Regions from separate parts of the Saccharothrix violaceirubra genome, predicted to be linked through region 2. Evidence: riboswitches for the same ligand, from Rfam matches in the RefSeq annotation. Region 2 holds a riboswitch; each other region holds the start of a gene.
What was found. Region 2 has a riboswitch for cobalamin ahead of F4559_RS11485 (CbtB-domain containing protein). Riboswitches for the same ligand answer to the same signal wherever they lie in the genome.

Region 1: it holds a riboswitch for cobalamin, as region 2 does, so the genes downstream of both, F4559_RS18325 (ribonucleoside-diphosphate reductase subunit alpha) here and F4559_RS11485 (CbtB-domain containing protein) in region 2, are expected to answer to the same signal.
Region 3: it holds a riboswitch for cobalamin, as region 2 does, so the genes downstream of both, F4559_RS06790 (putative cobaltochelatase) here and F4559_RS11485 (CbtB-domain containing protein) in region 2, are expected to answer to the same signal.

The regions. Positions count from the first base shown of each region.
Region 1 covers NZ_JACHJS010000001.1:3,948,810-3,955,035, forward strand. Annotated here, with positions in the region: gene F4559_RS36005 (AfsR/SARP family transcriptional regulator) at 1-413, shown strand, start outside; gene F4559_RS18320 (hypothetical protein) at 842-3,967, shown strand; cobalamin riboswitch at 4,087-4,301, shown strand; gene F4559_RS18325 (ribonucleoside-diphosphate reductase subunit alpha) at 4,419-6,226, shown strand, end outside.
Region 2 covers NZ_JACHJS010000001.1:2,321,552-2,327,777, reverse strand. Annotated here, with positions in the region: gene F4559_RS11515 (hypothetical protein) at 1-26, opposite strand, end outside; gene F4559_RS11510 (RecB family exonuclease) at 156-1,019, shown strand; gene F4559_RS11505 (phosphoribosyl-ATP diphosphatase) at 1,021-1,284, opposite strand; gene F4559_RS11500 (GNAT family N-acetyltransferase) at 1,389-1,829, opposite strand; gene F4559_RS11495 (GNAT family N-acetyltransferase) at 1,903-3,072, shown strand; gene F4559_RS11490 ((2Fe-2S)-binding protein) at 3,139-3,804, shown strand; cobalamin riboswitch at 3,853-4,030, shown strand; gene F4559_RS11485 (CbtB-domain containing protein) at 4,060-4,251, shown strand; gene F4559_RS11480 (CbtA family protein) at 4,259-5,002, shown strand; gene F4559_RS11475 (HAD family hydrolase) at 4,991-5,650, opposite strand; gene F4559_RS11470 (PAC2 family protein) at 5,808-6,226, shown strand, end outside.
Region 3 covers NZ_JACHJS010000001.1:1,322,182-1,328,407, forward strand. Annotated here, with positions in the region: gene F4559_RS36215 (cytochrome P450) at 1-635, shown strand, start outside; gene F4559_RS06780 (quinone oxidoreductase family protein) at 555-1,238, opposite strand; gene F4559_RS06785 (TetR/AcrR family transcriptional regulator) at 2,078-2,689, shown strand; cobalamin riboswitch at 2,656-2,780, shown strand; gene F4559_RS06790 (putative cobaltochelatase) at 2,816-4,777, shown strand; gene cobO (cob(I)yrinic acid a,c-diamide adenosyltransferase) at 4,788-5,402, shown strand; gene F4559_RS06800 (cobyrinic acid a,c-diamide synthase CobB) at 5,396-6,226, shown strand, end outside.

The sequences.
Region 1 (6,226 bases), 1.6 Mb from region 2:
GGGCGCTGGGCGACCTGGGCTGGTTCTCCGCCCTCCTGGGCGACCTGGACGGTGGACGCGGACACCTGGTGGCGGCCCTGGACCTGCTGGGCCGCCACCCCGACCCGGCGACGGAGGCGGCGGTGCTCGACAGCCTGGGCTACGTCGACCACACGGCCGGGCGTCACGCCGAGTCCGTCGCGCACTACCGGCGTGCGGCGGCCCTGTACGAGGAACTCGACTACACCGCCGAGCACGCCACCACGCTGGACAACCTCGGCCGGCCGCTGTGCGCGCTCGGCCGCTTCGCCGAGGCACGGGCGGTGTGGTCGGACGCGGCGGAACGGTTCCGCGCACAGGACCGCGAAGCCGATGCCGACCGGGTCCGCCGGCGGATCGGGGAACTCGTCGCCGACGGCGGACCGGGGTCGTGAACGGACGTCGGGTGGTTGACCGCCGTTCGGCGGTGGCGGGTCGCGGAACCGGGCACCGGGTCGGGTGATCGACTCGCCCCGGCCCGGCGCGCGACGTCGTTCCCCAGCACCGACACCGACTCGGCACGGCCGACGGAGTAGGGCCGGCGGGCGCGGACCTCCACCGTCCGGCCCTCCTCGCTTCGCTTGCGGCGCGGTAGCTTGAGGCCACGTGACGCGCCGATGCCGCTGGTGTCACCGGACGGCCGGTCCTCCGGACGATTCCACTCCGGACGCCCTCCCTGGCCACGGGCACGGACACCCACGCGTCTCGACGCGTCCGGTCCCATCAGTCCACCGGCCGTCGGGGTCGGACCCGGGCCGGTGTCGCCGCGCAGGAGGGTTTCATGTCGGCATGGCCACGTAAAGGATCTTTCAAGCGTCTCGGGGTGGTGGCGGCGCTGGTGCTGGTCGGGGTGACACCCGCCAGGGCACAGGCCGCCGACCGGGCGTTCACGGCGGTGTCCCCCGCACCCGACTTCGTCCTGCCCTCGATCGTCGTGCAGTACGACCCGGCCCGCTCGACCGGGATCGACTGGCGCACCACGACCTCGATCCCCGTCACCGAGTACCAGACCGACCGCTCGAAGGCGCGCGACGCGGTCGTGTTCGTGCAGGAGGCCGTCACGAAGATGACCGGCCGGACCCTGACCGTGAAGAACTCGGCCGACCTGTCGCGCGGCATCGTGTTCACCACCATCGCGGGTGCCACGCCCGACATCCGCGACGATCCCGCCGTGATCCAGGCGCTGGCCGGCGGCGGCCCGGACGCCAAGGAGGCGTACTACCTGCGCAGCACGCCCGAACGCCTGCTGCTGGTCGCCAACACCTACGACGGACTCGCGTCCGCCGCCGCGAAACTGATGGAGACGGTGGGCTACGAGGTGCTCGGCATGGGGCCGAACTGGGTGTTCGCGCCGACCGCACCCACGCTCGTGTTCGACGTCGAGCAGAGCGGCAGACCCGGCTTCCACACCCGTCAGCTCACCGCGATGTCCGGCCAGTACTACGGCGTCGGCACGATCGTGAACGCGCCGCTGGCCGATCCCGCCGACGAGAACGTGGAACGCGGCTATCGCCGCTGGCAGACGGGTGCGCTGATGCGCGGCCAGTCGGCGCCGTCCTTCCCCGGCCACTCGCTTCAGGCCTACCACAAGGCCGTCGCCCAGGACATCCGCGACTCCGGCAACCCGGCGGGCTTCCTGGCGCCCACCCACCTGGGCACCGACGCCGCCCGCCAGGCGCTGCCGCCCGCCGACGCCAAGGACCACCTCTGGATCACCAGCGACGGCCCATTGCAGGCCTACGTCTCCAACGGCACGGCCTGGGTCCTCCAGACCCTGGGCAGCGGTTCGCTCGCGCTGGACCTGTCCGTGCGGACCGTGCGCGAACGCGTCCTGCGCGAGGTGCGGACGTGGGCCGAGAACGTCCACTTCAAGTCCCGACCCGACGACCCGGCCATCCTGGCGATCGAACGCGAGGACGGCGGCCGGCCCGACGCGGTGTTCAACGCCAACACGCGGGACCGTGCGTGGTACCCGGAGTACCTGTCCGCCGAAGGAGTGCCGTTCGGTGCGCCGTGGGCGCTGCACGGCTTCAAGGGCCTGAACCAGCCGAGGGAGATCTGGGACTCGGCGTCGCAGAGCGACACCGTGTACGGCTTCGCGAACTGGCTGCTGCGCGAGTACGACAAGTGGCTCGACGCGCAGCCCCCGGGCGACCGGGTGACCTCGACCGGGAAGTCGAAGAAGTCCTTGCTGCGGGCCAGTTTCTACTCGTACAACTACCACGACGTGCCGCCGCACTTCAACCTCGACCCGCGCATCCGGGTGGCGATCGCCGGGTACACCAAGCACCGCGGCGTCGGCGAGTGGCGGTCCATCGTGACGCACCTGGACATCGGGCAGGCCATGGCCCGCCTGCTGCCCGCCGAACCCCCGGCCGACTACCGGATCTACAGCGTGGCCCACGCCACCGACTGGGGCATGGCCAACCTGCCCGCCCGGCACGACCTCTCGGCCGCCGCGATCGCCGACGACATCTCGGCCTACCACCGCGGCGGGTTCCGCACGTTCCTCGCCGAGACCGATCTCAACTTCGGCAAGTTCGGCCTCGGCTACTACCTCATGGCGAAGATGCTGTGGAACCCGACGCTGACGGCCGCCCAGCTCGACGCGGTGCGCACCCGTTGGCTGCAACGGGCGTTCGGCCGGGGGTGGGCGAAGGTGAAGGAGTTCGTCGACTTCATGCTCCTGCCGAACTTCCCGGTGAACACGCCGTATTCATGGGGTCGTGCGGTGGAGCTGGTCGACGCGGCCGACCGCCTGGTCGACCCCGTGGCCGAACCCGGTCCCGATCGGCGTCTGGACGACCTGAAGCAGTTCTTCTACTACTACTTCCTCCAGGACTCCGGCCGGATGACCACCGACGCCCCGGAGACCAGGGAATTCATGTGGAAGGGCCAGATGTCCTACATGAACGCCCTCATGGTCCCGTTGTCGAAGGTGTACGGCCGCACCGACCCCGCGGCGGTGGCGGGGCCGCAGACGGCCGCCGGACCCGCGCACTACACCGCCGCCGAGACCGCGGCGTGGTGGAACCAGGTCAAGGCGTACTGGCCGGTGCGGGCCGTCAACCGGTTCGAGGACGCCACGCTGGCCGACGGCACCCCGGCGGCCTGGGTCGACCGGAACGACGTGGGCCCGGCCGCCGAGTTCGTCACGCCCGGTGCACCGGCCGCGCGTTTCCTCTACAACAGCGCCACGAGCGGGCACACACCGCGGTTCCTCACGTCGGCGGAACCCGGTGTCCACATCGGATTCCAGTTGCTGTGGCAGAAGTACGACAACGGCACCACCCAGTACGCCTCACGGGACGTGCGCTACGGCATCGAGCGGTGGAGCGCGACGACCAAGTCCTGGATCTCGTTGCGCGACATGGCCCAGCCCGGAGTGACGCCGACCGAGTTGGCGAGTTGCCCGCAGTTCGTCAACCGGGTCTGCCTGTTGGCGACCGTCTCGATACCGGCGTCGTCGCACGACGTCCACCGGTTCACCGTCGGGTCGGGCGGCGACTACGCCTACCTGTACCCGTTGACGTTCAACGTGGCCACCAACCAGTCGACGGGCCGTTCGGCGCACACCTACACGGGTCCGGGTGCCGGCCTGACCCAGGCGCCGAGCTACTTCTACATCCCCAAGGGCACCACGTCACTGGACCTGGAGGTCTGGGACCGCTACGGCGGCAAGACGCTGCGGCTCTACTCCGGGCTGCTGTCGAAGAACCCCCAGGCTGCGTTCCGGGACGTGGACATCAGCGCGTACGGCACCAACTCCGTGCCGCTGCGGCCTGAGGAGGGCGGCACCATCGCGCGGATCTCGGCCTCGGGCTTCGCCTTCCCCTACCTGCACTCGGTGCCCCGGCTCTGGGCGATGTCGCCCAACGAACTCGTCGTGCCGTGCGCCATCGCCAAGGCCGATGGTCTGACGGTGCCCCCGGGGCGCTGTGACCCGTAGGGCTCGGGAGCGGTCGGCCGGTCGGCCCCGTCGCGGGGACGACCGGCCGCCGGCGCTTGATCGACCCTCCGGAAACCCTGGCTCATGTGGGCCGTTTTGCGTGATGACCTACAACATGTAGTGTTCCCGCCATCGACGGTTCCGCCGGCCCGATCCCGGGGCGGTGGAGGCAAGAGGGAACCCGGTGCGAGTCCGGGACTGCCCCGCAGCGGTGAGTGGAAACGACCGCCGTCACGAAGCACTGCGCGCGAGCGTGGGAAGCGACGGCCAGTAGGCACGGCTTTCGAGCCGGGTGTCCGCGAGTCCGAAGACCTGCCGTCGACGCGCGCGCCGACCGGTGCGCGGGCGTCCGGGGTCTCGTGGGTGGGCCGACAGGGACGAACGCGTCGTCGCGCGTTCTTTTCGCGCCCCCGTGTGCTCCGGGCCATCGAGGCTCGCGAGGAGAGGGCTGTTGACGACAAGGGTGATCCGCCGGGACGGCACGGTCTCGGTGTTCGACGCCGGCAAGATCAGGGTGGCGGTGACCAAGGCGTTCCTGGCCGTGGAGGGCGACTCCGGACACCTGCGCCCGGTGGTCGGGGAACTGACCGCACAGGTGGAGAAGGCGCTGCTCAAGCACGTGCGGCCGGAGGTCGCGCTGCACATCGAGCAGATCCAGGACCAGGTCGAACTGGTGTTGATGCGCGAAGGCCACCACAAGGTCGCCCGCGCCTACGTGCTCTACCGCGAAAAGCGCGCCAAGGCACGTGAAGTCACGCCCGCGCCGCCCGCGTTCCGGGTGAAGACCGCCGACGGCACACTCGTCCCGCTGGACTGGGACCGGGCAGAGGTCGTGGTCGGCGAGGCGTGCGCCGGACTGGCCGACGTGTCGGCCGCGGCCGTGCTCGCCGAGGTGCGGCGCGACGTGTACGACGGGATCACCGTCGACGAGCTGGCCGTCGCGCAGGTCATGGCCGCGCGCACGCTCGTGGAGACCGAGCCCGACTACTCGTTCGTCGCCGCCCGGCTCCTGCTGGACCGGCTCCGCCGCGAGGCACTGACCAGGGTCGAAGGCCGTCCGGTCGAGGCGACCGGCGAAGAGCTGTCCTACGCGGCCTACTTCCCGGAGTACGTCCGGCTGGGCATCGACCTCGACCGCCTCGACCCGGAGCTGGCGAAGTTCGACCTGGATCGCATCTGCGCCGCCATCAGGCCCGAGCGTGACGCGAAGTTCGACTTTCTGGGCATGCAGACCCTGTACGACCGCTACTTCCTGCACGACGACGGCACGCGGTACGAGCTGCCGCAGGCGTTCTTCATGCGCGTCGCGATGGGGTTGTCGCTGCGCGAGGACGACCGCGAGGCCCGCGCGATCGAGTTCTACGAGCTGTTGTCGTCGTTCGACTTCATGTGCTCGACGCCCACGCTGTTCAACTCGGGCACCACCCGTCCGCAGTTGTCGTCGTGCTTCCTGACGACCGTGGACGACGACCTCCAGAGCATCTTCCAGGGCTACCAGAACAACGCGTTGCTCGCGAAGTACTCGGGCGGGCTGGGCAACGACTGGACGCCGGTGCGCGGCATGGGCGCGCACATCCGTGGCACCAACGGCGAGTCGCAGGGCGTCGTGCCGTTCCTCAAGATCGCCAACGACACGGCCGTGGCGGTCAACCAGGGCGGCAAGCGCAAGGGCGCGGCGTGCGCCTACCTGGAGACGTGGCACGTCGACATCGAGGAGTTCCTCGACCTGCGCAAGAACACCGGCGACGACCGTCGGCGCACGCACGACATGAACACCGCGAACTGGGTGCCGGACGAGTTCCTGCGCCGGGTCGAGGCCGACGCCGACTGGACGCTGTTCTCCCCCGACGAGACGCCCGACCTGCACGACCTCTACGGCCGGGCGTTCGCCGAGCGCTACCGGGCCTACGAGGAGGCGGCCGAACGCGGCGAGATCCGGGTGTCCAAGCGGGTCCGTGCGGTCGAGCTGTGGCGGCGGATGCTGACCATGCTGTTCGAGACCGGTCACCCGTGGATCACGTTCAAGGACCCGTGCAACGTCCGGTCGCCGCAGCGGCACGTCGGCGTGGTGCACTCGTCGAACCTGTGCACCGAGATCACGCTGAACACCGCCGCCGACGAGGTCGCGGTGTGCAACCTGGGTTCGGTGAACCTGGCCAACCACGTCACGCCGGACGGCCTGGACCGCGACCGCGTGGCGCGGACCGTGCGCACGGCCGTGCGGATGCTCGACAACGTGATCGACATCAACTTCTACAC
Region 2 (6,226 bases):
CGCAGATGGTCCGCCCCGTCGACCATCGCCGCTCCCCGCGGTCACCGAAAACCATCAGTCGATCACGAAGTGTAGCCCCGCCCACCGACATCCCCGGACGTCCCGCCAAGGCGTCGGAGCCCGGCACTGTCGGACCCCTGTCCTATGGTCATGCCATGGCGTTGCCGATCATCGAGCGACCTGTCCGCAGGCCCGCGCTGTCGCCCTCCCGCGCGGGCGACTTCAAGCAGTGCCCGCTGCTCTACCGGTTCCGGGCGGTGGACCGGCTGCCGGAGAAGCCCACCCGCGCCCAGGTCCGGGGGACGGTGGTGCACGCGGTGCTCGAAGATCTGTTCGCGCTGCCCAAGGACGAACGCGTCCCCGAGACCGCCCGCGCGTTGGTCAAACCCGCCTGGGACCGCGTCCGCGTCGAACGGCCCGAGTTCGCCGGGTTGTTCGTCGACGCCGAGGACGGCGAGGAGGGCGCGTGGCTCGCCTCGGCCGAGGGGTTGCTGGACGGGTACTTCGGGCTGGAGGACCCCCGGCGCTTCGACCCGGACGCCCGCGAGTTGCTGGTCGAGTGGGAGATGCCCTCGGGTGTGCTGCTGCGCGGGTACGTCGACCGGGTCGACGTGGCGCCGACCGGCGAGATCCGGGTGGTCGACTACAAGACCGGGGCGGCGCCGCGCGAGGTCAACGAGGCCAAGGCGTTGTTCCAGATGAAGTTCTACGCCCTGGTCCTGTGGCGGTTGCGGGGCGTGGTGCCCCGGCAGTTGCGGTTGATGTACCTGGCCGACCGGCAGGACCTCGTCTACGCGCCGGACGAGGGCGAGTTGGCGCGGTTCGAGCGCACGCTGGAGGCGATCTGGGACGCGATCCTGCGGGCGGCCAAGACGGGCGATTTCCGGCCCAACCCCGGGCGGTTGTGCGGGTACTGCGACCACAAGGCGCTGTGCCCGGCGTTCGACGGGACGCCGCCGCCCTATCCGGGGTGGCCCGAACCCGACGACGCGGAGTCGGTGCTGGACCGGACCGACTGACTCAGAGGTGCTTGTAGACGTCCTCGAGCGTCAGGCCCCGGCCGAGCATGAGCACCTGGACGCGGTAGAGCAGCTGGGAGACCTCTTCGGCCAGCCGGTCGTCCGACTCGTGTTCGGCGGCGATCCAGACCTCGCCCGCTTCCTCCAACACCTTCTTGCCCTGGGCGTGGACGCCGGCCGCCAAGGCCTCGACGGTCGCGGAGCCGGCGGGTCGGGTGCGGGCGCGGTCGGTCAGTTCGGCGAACAGCTCGTCGAAGGTCTTCACGAGGCGCCATCCTCCCATCCTCTTCGGAGGCGGGCCTCCCATCCCCCTCGAGGCGGGCCTCCCGTCCCCCTCGAGGCGGGCCTCCCGTCCCCCCGGACGCGGGCTCACCCGATCCCGAACCTCGGGGTGCGGAACGGCCAGTCCCGCGAGATCCACCCCGGCACGAACGCGTCGAGCCGGGCTTCCAGCTCCGTGCCCACGTGCCGGTCCACCACCCACCACGAGATCAGGGCGTCGTCGCCGGGATCGATGTACACGCAGCCGAGCAGCTCGGTCTCGGCGGTGTCGAACAGCGCGTAGTTGAACGACAGGTGCTCGTTCTGCTCACGTTCGTGCCGGGCGAGGTCCGCCCGGTCCTGCTCGTGGGTCATCGTGGCGGGCGGCCACCCCCACGTGGCGCCGTAGAGCGACCACAGCCGTTCCCGCGAGCCCATGACCGCCGGGTGGTCGAGGTCCACGTCCGACTCCCGGATGGGCCGCAGGTGGTGCCCGGCGCCGAGGGGCACGTGGGTGGGGTGCGCGAAGTCGACCGGAAGCCACAGCATGACCGCTGATTGTCCTTGATCCGGCGACCAAATGCGGTGGCCGGCGGACCCGGCGGGCCACAACACTGGGTCGATGACCGATGGACTCGTGCTGCGCACCGCGCGTCCCGACGACCTCGACGCCATCTCCGCCCTGCTCACGGACCGGGGCGCCGCGGCGGACGCGGTCGACCACCGGCTGGTCGTCGAGGACCCCGAGGTGGGCTGGGACGCCTGCGCGGTGGTGGTCGACGGCGACCGGGTGGTGTCCACGGCCACGCTGTTCGACGAGACGCTCGTGCTCGACGGCGTGCCGATCCCCGCCGGTCAGGTCGAACTCGTCGCCACCGACCGCGCGTACGAGGGCCGCGGCCTGGTCCGCCGGCTCATGGACTGGGCGCACGACCGCTCGGCCCGCCGCGGGCACCTGGCCCAGCTCATGCTCGGCATTCCCTACTTCTACCGGCAGTTCGGCTACACCTACGCGTTGCCCATCGCCGCCGTGCGGCCCGTACGGGACAAGCCGGACGCGAACGGCCACACGATCCGCGTGGCCACGCCCGCGGACATCCCCGCCGCCGCCCGACTCCAGGACGCGGCCCAGGCGGGCGCCGACCTGTCGATGCCGCACTCCCCCGCGTTGCGCCGGTGGCTGCTCGACCGCGACGGCAGCACGGTCTGGGTGGTGGAACGGGCGGGCGCGGTCGTGGCCACGGGCCGGACCACGCCGCCGGAGGAGGGCAACCGGCTCGCCGAGGTGGCCGCCGACGACGAGGCCGCGGCGCACGCCCTGCTCGCGTTGACCGGGGCCACCGAGGTGTCCGAACGACCGGGCACCGTCGCGGGCGACGCGCTGGAGCCGCTGCTGCACCCGGGGCCGGAGGAGATCCGGGGCTATTACGTGCGCGTGCCCGACACGTTCGCGTTGTTCGCCCACCTCAAGCCCGTGTTCGACCGCCGGCTCGCCGGGCTGGGCCGCGCGGACGGCGAGGCGTTGATCAGCTTCTTCCGGGAGCACCTGCGGCTGCCGTTCCGCGAGGGCGCGCTCGGCACGCCGCTGAAAGGCGGCCGGATGCAGGGTCCCTACGACCTGGGCGGCGCGGGCGTGGCCCCGGACCAGGTGGCCTCGCTGCTGTTCGGTCCGCACGGCATCCGGGGGCTGGCCCGGATCTTCCCCGACGTCTACCCCGGTCCCGACCGGGAGTTGATGTACGCGCTGTTCCCGCCGGTCCGGGCCGACATCCTCACGTTCTACCTGCCCTGACCAGTCGGGACGCGGACCCGCTGATCGTCGCTGAGCACGCGGGCGCGACACCGGCACACTGGAGGCGTGTCCGATTTCCTCCAGGTGCTGTCGACGCTGCGGCAGGTCCGCGTGCTCGGCGGGCACTTCGCCCTCGACGTGGGGCGACCCGACGACGAGTGGTCGAGCGGCGCCGACATCCTGTCCGGTGACGCGCTGCCCGTCACCCTCGACAAGATCTTCGCCCGCTACCGGACCGACGAACGCCGGGTGGCCGGGTCGCTGTTCCTGATCGGGTTCGCGGCCCGCGTGCTCAGCCCGGTCGTCGCCGCGCACGCGGTGAAGGGCGCGGTGCCCGACATCCGGCCGGAGAACCTGTGGTGGCACTACGGCCCGCAGGGATTGCGGGTCCGGCTCTACGAACCGGTCGAGGCCGAGCACGACATCGCCGACTCGCTCGCTCCCGTCGTGGAGGCGGTGCACCGGGAGACGCGCGTGGCGCGGGGACTGCTGTGGGGCAACGTCGGGTCCACGATCGCGGGCGCGCTGCGGATGCTGGCCCGCAACGGGACCGCACCGGTCGACCGGTGCCACCGTCTGGGCGAACGCCTGCTGGAGAAAAGTCCACTGAGTGGGACCGGCGAGTTCACCCCGTTGCCGGACGACCTTGCCTTCCGACGGCGTAGCTGCTGCCTGTACTACCGCCTGGAAGGCGGCGGTACCTGCGGCGACTGCCCGATCGAGCCGAAGTGAGAAGAACGACAACCCGCCCGGCCGGTTGTGCGATCGGGTGATCCGCATCTACCGTTCGCACGCCGCAGTGGACGGGAAGCCGGTGTGAATCCGGCGCGGTCCTCGCCACTGTGACCGGGGAGCCAACCCGCCGAGAACGTCACTGGTCGCACCAAAAGCGGCTGGGAAGACGCGGGGACGGTGTCGATCCGGGAGTCAGGAGACCGGCTGCGGCGACTGTTGTTGAACCTTCCACGAGGTATGGAGGAGCTTGTCATGACGAGCGCCGCGCCAACCCTGTCCACCCCCGTCGCCGTGCCCAAATGGGCCTACGCCGTCGCGCTCGTCGCGCTGATGGCTACCTGGATCGTCCTCCAGGAGAACGGCCTCGCGCTCGGCCACGCCGCCGAGACCATCCACGAGTTCTTCCACGACGGGCGCCACGCGCTCGGCGTGCCCTGCCACTAGTCCCGGGATGAGCGACTACAAGAACCTCCTGCTGCGCGGTGTCGGTGCGGGAGGTGTTTCCGGCCTGCTCGCCGGACTCGTCGGCTTCTTCGTCGTCGAGGTGCCGATCAAGGCCGCGTTGGCGGTCGAGGAGGCCCGTTCGGCGGCCGAGCCCGTCGAGGAGGGCGGCCACGAGCACGGCGAACTGGTCAGCCGGGGCGTGCAGGAGTACGGCGGCGTCCTGGCGGCGGTGATCGTCGGCATCGCGATCGGCGCGCTGTTCGCCACGGCGTACGCGGCCTCGCGTCGTTGGCTGCCGGCCGCCTCTCCGTACGCCCGCAGCGTCGCGCTGTCGGCCGCCGCGTTCGGCGCGGCGGCACTGCTGCCGGCGGTCAAATACCCGGCCAACCCGCCGGGTGTGGGCGACCCGGAGACGGTCGGCGTGCGGACGTTGACCTACCTGCTGCTGATCGCGGCCGGTCTGCTCGTCGCCTACGGCGCCGGGTACCTGGCCACGAGGCTGGGCCACCTCGCGGCACCCGTGCGGTCGGCGGCGGTCGCGGTCGCGGTCGTCGTGGCCGTCGTGGTGATCCTCGTGGCGTTCCCGGCCACGCCCGACTCGGTCCCGGCGGACATCCCGGCGGGCCTGCTGTGGGAGTTCCGCCTGAAGTCGCTGGCCGAGACCGCCACGCTGTGGCTGGGCCTGGGTGTGGTGTTCGGGCTGCTGGTGGACCCGGCCGTGCGCCGGGCGAAGGTGGCGTCAGCCGTGTAGCACGCGGGCGAGCGTCGTGAGGTCGACCCCGACCAGGGAGTCGCGGAACACTCGACGCTCGCCCGAAGGCACCGGCACGTCGCACGGCACGACCAGCACCACGCACCCGGCGGCCACGGCCGCCGTCGCACCCGTCGGCGAGTCCTCGACCGCGACGCACCGCGCCGGTTCCACGCCCAGGTGCCGGGCCGCTTTCAGGTACGGCTCGGGCAACGGCTTGTTCAGCCCGTCCACCTCGTCGCCGCACACCGTCACGTCGAACAGGTCGCGGCCGAGGGTGTCCAGGGCGACCTCGGTCAACGCGCGCTCGGTCGACGTCACCAACGCCATCGGCACGCCCGACGCACGCACGTCGCGCAACGCCTCACGCGCGCCCGGCCGCCACGGCAGCCCCTCGCGGAAGACCTCCTCGGTGCGCCGCCGGATCCAGTCGGAGCCCTCGGCGATCTCCGCGGGCGTGGGGTCCAGGCCCGCCTCGGCGTAGAGCATCCGCATGGTCGTGGCCATGTTCGACCCGACCATCGCCTCGCGGGTCGCGGCCGACAGCTCCGCGCCCAGCGTCGCCACGAACTCGGCCAGCGGGATGTCCCACAGCTTCTCCGAGTCCAGCAGCGTGCCGTCCATGTCCCACAGCACGGCCTCGACCACAGCGGCTCCTCCCCTACGCACGGTGGACCAGTCTTCCTCGGTCAAGAGGCCCCGTGTCGGCCGCGCGGCGAAGAACACACCAGGCAGCTCCGGACACGAGCCGACATGTCCCGCGCCTACGGCGTCGGGCACGCGTCGGTGGCCGTAGGCTTGCCCGGTGACCGATCCGGACCAGGCCGCCCAGACCCCCTACGACCCCGAGGAACCGCTCACCGATCCGATCATGGTGGCGGCCTTCGAGGGCTGGAACGACGCGGGAGACGCCGCCAGTACGGCGATCGAACACCTCCAGCTGACGTGGGACGCGAAGCCGCTCGCCGAGATCGATCCGGACGACTACTACGACTTCCAGGTGACCAGGCCGACCGTCCGGATGGTGGACGGCGTGACCCGACGGGTCGAGTTCCCGACCACGCGCCTGTCGGTGTGCCGCCCGCCGGGGGCGTCGACCGACGTGGTGCTGGTGCACGGCATCGAGCCGAACATGCGGTGGCGCAAGTTCGCGGGCGAACTGCTCGGCCACATCGACCGGTTGGGCATCACGACCGTGGTGACGCTGGGCGCGCTGCTCATGGA
Region 3 (6,226 bases), 1.0 Mb from region 2:
ACCTGTTCGGCGCGTTGAACGCGGCCGGCGTGTCCGTGCGCGACGCGGCCGGACTTTGCTACTTCCTGCTCATCGCGGGGCAGGAGACGACCACCCAGTTGTTGTGCGCGGTGTTCCACGGGGTGCTTCGGCACGGCGACCTGTGGTCGCGGCTGGACGAACCGGGGATGGCCGCGCACTGCGTCGAGGAGACGTTGCGTCGTGAACCGCCGGTCAACACGTGGCGCAGGGTCGCCGCGCGTGACACGGAACTGGCCGGCGTGCGCATCCCGCAGGGCGCCCACCTGCTCCTGATGCTCGCCGGTTCCGGCAGCGACCCCGAGGTGTTCGACGAACCCGAGCGCTTCTGCCCGGCCCGGCCGAACGCCCGCAAGCACCTTGCCTTCGGCTTCGGACCGCACTTCTGCCTCGGCGCCGGGCTCGCCCGCCTGGAGGGCGAGGTGGTCCTGCGCGAGACCGCACGCCGGTTTCCGGGCCTGCGGCTCGCGTCGACCGCTTCGCCGCCGATGCTCGGGCTGCTGTCGTTCCGCGCCCCGCTCAGCGTCGACGTCGTCTTAGGGGACGAGGATCAGCTTGCCCGTGGTGGAACGCGATTCCAGCAGGTAGTGGGCGCGGGCGGCGTCGGACAGGGGTAGCGCCGCACCGAGTATCGGGCTGAGCCCGGACGCGAACGCCTCCCGTACCGCGTCGGTCGAGTAGGTGCCCCACAGCCCGGTGATCGACACGCCCCGACCGAACACGTCGGACGCGTCGACGTCGAGCGGCGCGCCGCCCGCGTACCCGAACAGGACCAGGCGCCCGGTGCCGGTACGCAACAGGTCGAACGACTCCCGTGCGGTCGCGCCGCCGACCGACGACAGAGCGACGTCGATCGGTTCGAGCCCGGCCGACCATCCCGGTACCGAGTAGTCGACCACTTCATGCGCACCGAGCTGCGACGCGATCGCGAGTTTGTGCGCACCGCGTGTCGCCGCGACGACGATCGCACCGGCGCGTGACGCCAGCTGCACGAGAAGTGAACCGACGCCACCCGTCGCGGCCTCGACCAGGACACGGTCGCCGGGCGCGATCCGCCCGGCACGCGCCGCGGCGAGGGCGGTGGTGCCTTGGCTGAGCAGCGCGGCGGCTTCGTGGTCGGACAACGTGTCCGGCACTTCGACGGGTTCGGTTAGCACGGCATGCGACGCGTAGCCGGGACCCGTCGGCACGCCCGCGAGCCGTCGACCGTCCGCGGTCACGCCGACGACCTCGCCTCCCAGTGGTCCTGGTTCGTCGGGGATGGGTACCCACGGGAACAACCCGCGAGCGTGTCCGGAACGCAGCAACGTGTCGCCGAAGTTGACACCCGCCGCCGTGACACACACCAATTCCTGCCCCGGGCCGGGTACGGGATCGGGTACCTCGACCTCGTGCAGTACTGACGGTGACCCGAACTCTTTGTACTGGACAACTCGCACGTCGAAAACCTTCCTCGGTGGACTGGCGGGACCGGCGGATTGGGTGGCGGGCCGGACCGGAGATGGGGCGGACCGGTGGTCCGCTTGTATCGAGATTGATGCGGCTGGCGGTCCGCTCGGGGGCGCGGCTGTACGGACCGGCGGTCCGCCAAGGTTTCGTCGGTGCGAATGACTGGGGCGCGCACTTCTTGCTCGTGTTTGCGCTGGTAAGCGACTTTTGAGGCCTGGATCGTCGGTCCGCGTCGTTCGGTACCCGTCGACCCGTCCAGTGGCTTTGTCAGCGCGCTTCTACTCGTCGTGGATCGTGATGCGCGACGGTTGTCCATTTGTGTCTACGGGCCTGGGTTCGTCGTGGGTCGAGATCGACGGCCGGGTAGGGGTACGGGGTGGTGGCTGTTCGCGTTGATTTCACCCGTTCAGGGGTGGTGATCCGGATGGGTCTTCATTCGGAGTGGATCGGTGGTCTGATTTCGGTGTCAGGGGTGTGGACCAACGGTCCGCTTTGGGTCGGCTCGGTGCGGACCGTTGGTCCACTTGTCTGGGCGATGCCGCGGACCGGCGGTCCGTTTTACGTCGTCTACGATACGGACCACCGGTCCACTTCGGTAGGGGAGGTTCGGATGGCCGAACGCAGGGACGCCGCGCGCAACCGTGCCGCGATCCGGTCCGCCGCCGCGCGGTTGATCCGCGAGCGTGGACCGGACGGGTTCGTGATCGAGGATGTCGCGGCGGCGGCGGGTGTCGGGAAGGGCACGGTGTTCCGGCACTTCACCGACCGTGCGGGGCTTGTGCGTGCGGTGGTCGAGTTGGCGTCGCGGGAGTGGCGCACGGAGTCCGACGCGTTGTTCGACGACGCGGACATGGCGCCGGACGAGAAACTGGTCACGTTCGTCGGCCGGTTGTTCGACCACGTCGTCGACTCCCTGCCGCTGGTTCGCGCGCTGGAGTTGTCCGAGTTCGACCAGTCCGGGTGCGACGACAACACCGTGCTCGTGCACAGGCGGATCTCGGACCTGATCGCGCAGGTCAACCCGGACGCCGACGCCCGGTACATCGCGCACGCCCTGCTCGCGCTCCTGCGCGGCGACGTGCTCCACCACCAGCTCGTCCGATCCGGCCTCGATCTGGGGCGGGTCCGGGCGGGTGTGATCGCGCTCGCGCGTTCGGTGCTGGTCGGGGACTTGGAGCGGGCCGGGCGGGATGCGACGATGCCGGGGCTGTCGAAGGGGTGAACGAGGAAGCCGGTGGGAGTCCGGCGCGGTCCCGCCACTGTGACCGGAGCGCATCCGGGAGTCAGGAACTCGGCCCCCGATCCAGACCGGACCCGGGCGTGGACACCCGAGGAAGGACACCGCCGCATGGGCGCGCGTTTCCCCTTTTCCGCCGTCGTAGGCCATGACGACCTGCGCACCGCACTCCTGCTTAACGCCGTCCACCCCGGCATCGGCGGGGTGCTCGTCCGGGGTGAGAAGGGCACCGCGAAGTCGACCGTGGTGCGCGCGCTGGCCGCGCTCCTGCCCGAACTGGACGTCGTCGCGGACTGTCGCTTCGGGTGCGCGCCCGAGGTCGACGCGGAGTGCCCGGACGGTCCGCACGGCGACGCGTCGGCGCACCGGCGCCCGGCCCGGCTGGTGGAGTTGCCCGTCGGCGCGACCGAGGACCGAGTGATCGGTTCGCTCGACCTGGAGCGCGCGCTGACGGAAGGCGTCCGCGCCTTCCAGCCCGGCCTGCTCGCCGCCGCACATCGGGGCGTGCTCTACGTCGACGAGGTCAACCTCCTGCACGACCATCTCGTCGATCTGCTCCTCGACGCCGCCGCGATGGGACGCGCACACGTCGAACGCGAGGGCGTCTCGGTGTCGCACGCCGCGTCGTTCCTGTTGGTCGGCACCATGAACCCGGAGGAGGGCGAACTCCGGCCGCAGCTGCTCGACCGGTTCGGTCTTACGGTGTCCGTACGCGCATCACGGGACGTCGCCGTACGCACGGAGGTCGTCCGCCGCAGGCTCGCCTACGAGGCGGACCCGGTCGGGTTCGCCGCGCGATGGCAGGACGACGACGCCGACCTGGCCCGGCGGATCGTGGACGCCCGTGCGCGGCTCGCGTCGGTGGTGTTGCCGGACGCCGAACTGCGACGGATCGCGGCGGTGTGCGCGGCGTTCGAGGTCGACGGGATGCGCGCGGACCTCGTGGTCGCACGCACCGCGGTCGCGCACGCCGCTTGGCGTGGTGCCGAAGAGGTCGCCGAGGAGGACGTGGCGGCGGCCGTGCGTTTGGCGTTGCCGCACCGCCGGCGCCGCGACCCGTTCGACGAGCCGGGGTTGGAGGAGGAGCAGCTGGAAGACGCCCTCCGGCAGGGCGCGGAGCACGCCGCCCAAGATCCCGACGACGACCCGGACGGTCCGGATGATGGGCCGCAGGGGGGCTCGGACGGTCCGGACGGGGAATCCGGCGGTGGGGCCGGCGAGTCGCGGGACGCACCTGGAAAGTCCACTTCGGATGGTCGCACGCACACGCCCGCACCGGCCTTCCGGGCCCGCCTGCTCCAGGTGCCCGGCGTCGGCGAAGGTGCGCCAGGGCGTCGTTCGCGGGCGCGGTCGGCGGCCGGACGTGCCGTCCGGCCATCCACCGTGGACGGATCCGGTGTGCACCTGATCGGCACGCTGCAGAGCGCCGCCCCGCACCAGAACGCCCGGGGCCGCAGTGGTCCGGGCCTGGTGCTGCACGCCTCCGACCTGCGCCGCGCCATTCGCGAAGGCCGGGAAGGCAACCTGGTCCTCTTCGTGGTCGACGCGTCGGGCTCGATGGCGTCGCGTCAGCGCATGTCCGCGGTCACGGGCGCGGTCATCTCCCTGCTGCGCGACGCCTACCAGCGTCGCGACAAGGTCGGCGTGATCACGTTCCGGGGCGCGGCGGCGGACCTCGCCCTGCCGCCGACGAACTCGGTCGACGCCGCCGCCGCGAGGCTGCGCTCCCTCCGTACCGGAGGACGCACTCCGCTCGCCGACGGTCTGCTGCGCGCGAAGAAGGTCCTGGACACCGAACGCGTCCGCGATCCGCGCCGCCGTCCGCTGCTGGTCCTGCTCACCGACGGCCGGGCCACGGCGTCCGGCGTCGGCGGCGACCCGGTCGACGCCGCGCTGCGGGCCGCGTCCCTGCTCGTGGGCACGGCCGCGGTGGTCGTCGACTGCGAGAGCGGGTTCGTGCGGCTGGGCCTGGCCGGTCGCGTGGCCGCCACGCTCGACGCCGCGTGCCTGCGCCTGGAGGAACTGTCCGCCGATCAGGTCGCGGGCGTCGTGCGCGCCGCGCGAGCCGCGTAGGGAGCGCCGCATGCCACAGGGAGTTCCCGCCGTCACGCCCGAAGACGGCCTGACCACACGCCAGAGGCGCAACCGTCCGCTGGTCGTGCTGCACACCGGTGAGATGAAGGGCAAGTCGACGGCCGCCTTCGGCTTGGCGTTGCGCGGCTGGAACCAGGGCTGGTCGATCGGCGTCTTCCAGTTCGTGAAGTCCGCCAAGTGGAAGGTCGGCGAGGAAGCCGCGTTCCGCGCGCTCGGCCGCCTGCACGAGCAGACCGGCGAGGGCGGACCCGTCGAGTGGCACAAGATGGGCGAAGGCTGGTCGTGGTCGCGCAAGGCGGGCACCGCGGAGGACCACGCCGCCGCCGCGCTCGAAGGGTGGCGTGAGATCGCCCGCCGCATCGCCGACGAACGTCACGGCGTCTACGTGCTCGACGAGTTCACGTACCCGCTCAAGTGGGGCTGGGTCGACGTCGCCGAGGTGGTCGACGTCCTGCGCACGCGTCCTGGGCACCAGCACGTCGTGATCACCGGCCGGCACGCGCCGCCGGACCTGGTCGACGCCGCCGACCTCGTCGTGGAGATGACGAAGGTCAAGCACCCCATGGACGCGGGGCAGAAGGGCCAGAAGGGGATCGAGTGGTGAACCGGCTGGTGGTCGCCGCGCCCGCGTCCGGCAGCGGCAAGACCACCGTCGCCACCGGGTTGATGGCCGCGCTGCGTCGTGCGGGCGACCGGGTCGCGCCGTTCAAGGTCGGCCCGGACTACATCGACCCCGGCTACCACGGCCTGGCCACCGGTCGGCCCGGCCGCAACCTCGACCCCGTGCTCGTGGGCGAACACCGCGTGCCGGGCCTGTTCGCGCACGGCTCCCGCGGCTGCGACATCGCCGTGGTCGAAGGCGTGATGGGGCTGTTCGACGGACGCGTCGACACCGAGGGCATCGGGTCGACCGCGCACGTGGCCAAGCTCCTCGGCGCGCCAGTGCTGTTCGTCGTCGACGCGCGTGGTCAGAGCCGCAGTCTCGCCGCGCTGCTGCACGGGTTCCGCGGCTACGACCCGACCGTGCGGTTCGGCGGCGTGGTCCTCAACCAGGTCGGGTCGGATCGGCACGAGCAGGTGTTGCGCACGGCGTGCGCGGACGTGGGCCTCGACGTGCTCGGAGTGCTGCCGCGCGACGACAAGTTCCGGCTGCCGTCACGGCATCTCGGCCTGGTCACCGCGGCCGAACACGGCGGCGAGGCGGTCGCCGCGGTCGACGCCATCGCCGAGGCCGTGGCACGGCATGTCGACCTGGGCGCCGTGCGTCGCCTCGCCGCGCGGGCACCCGCGTCCGTCGTCGCGGCGTGGCGTCCGGAGCACGAGGTCGACCACGTGCCGGGCCGACCGCTGATCGCCGTCGCGGGCGGAGCCGCGTTCACGTTCGGCTACGCCGAGCACGCCGAGCTGCTCACGGCGGCGGGCGCGGAG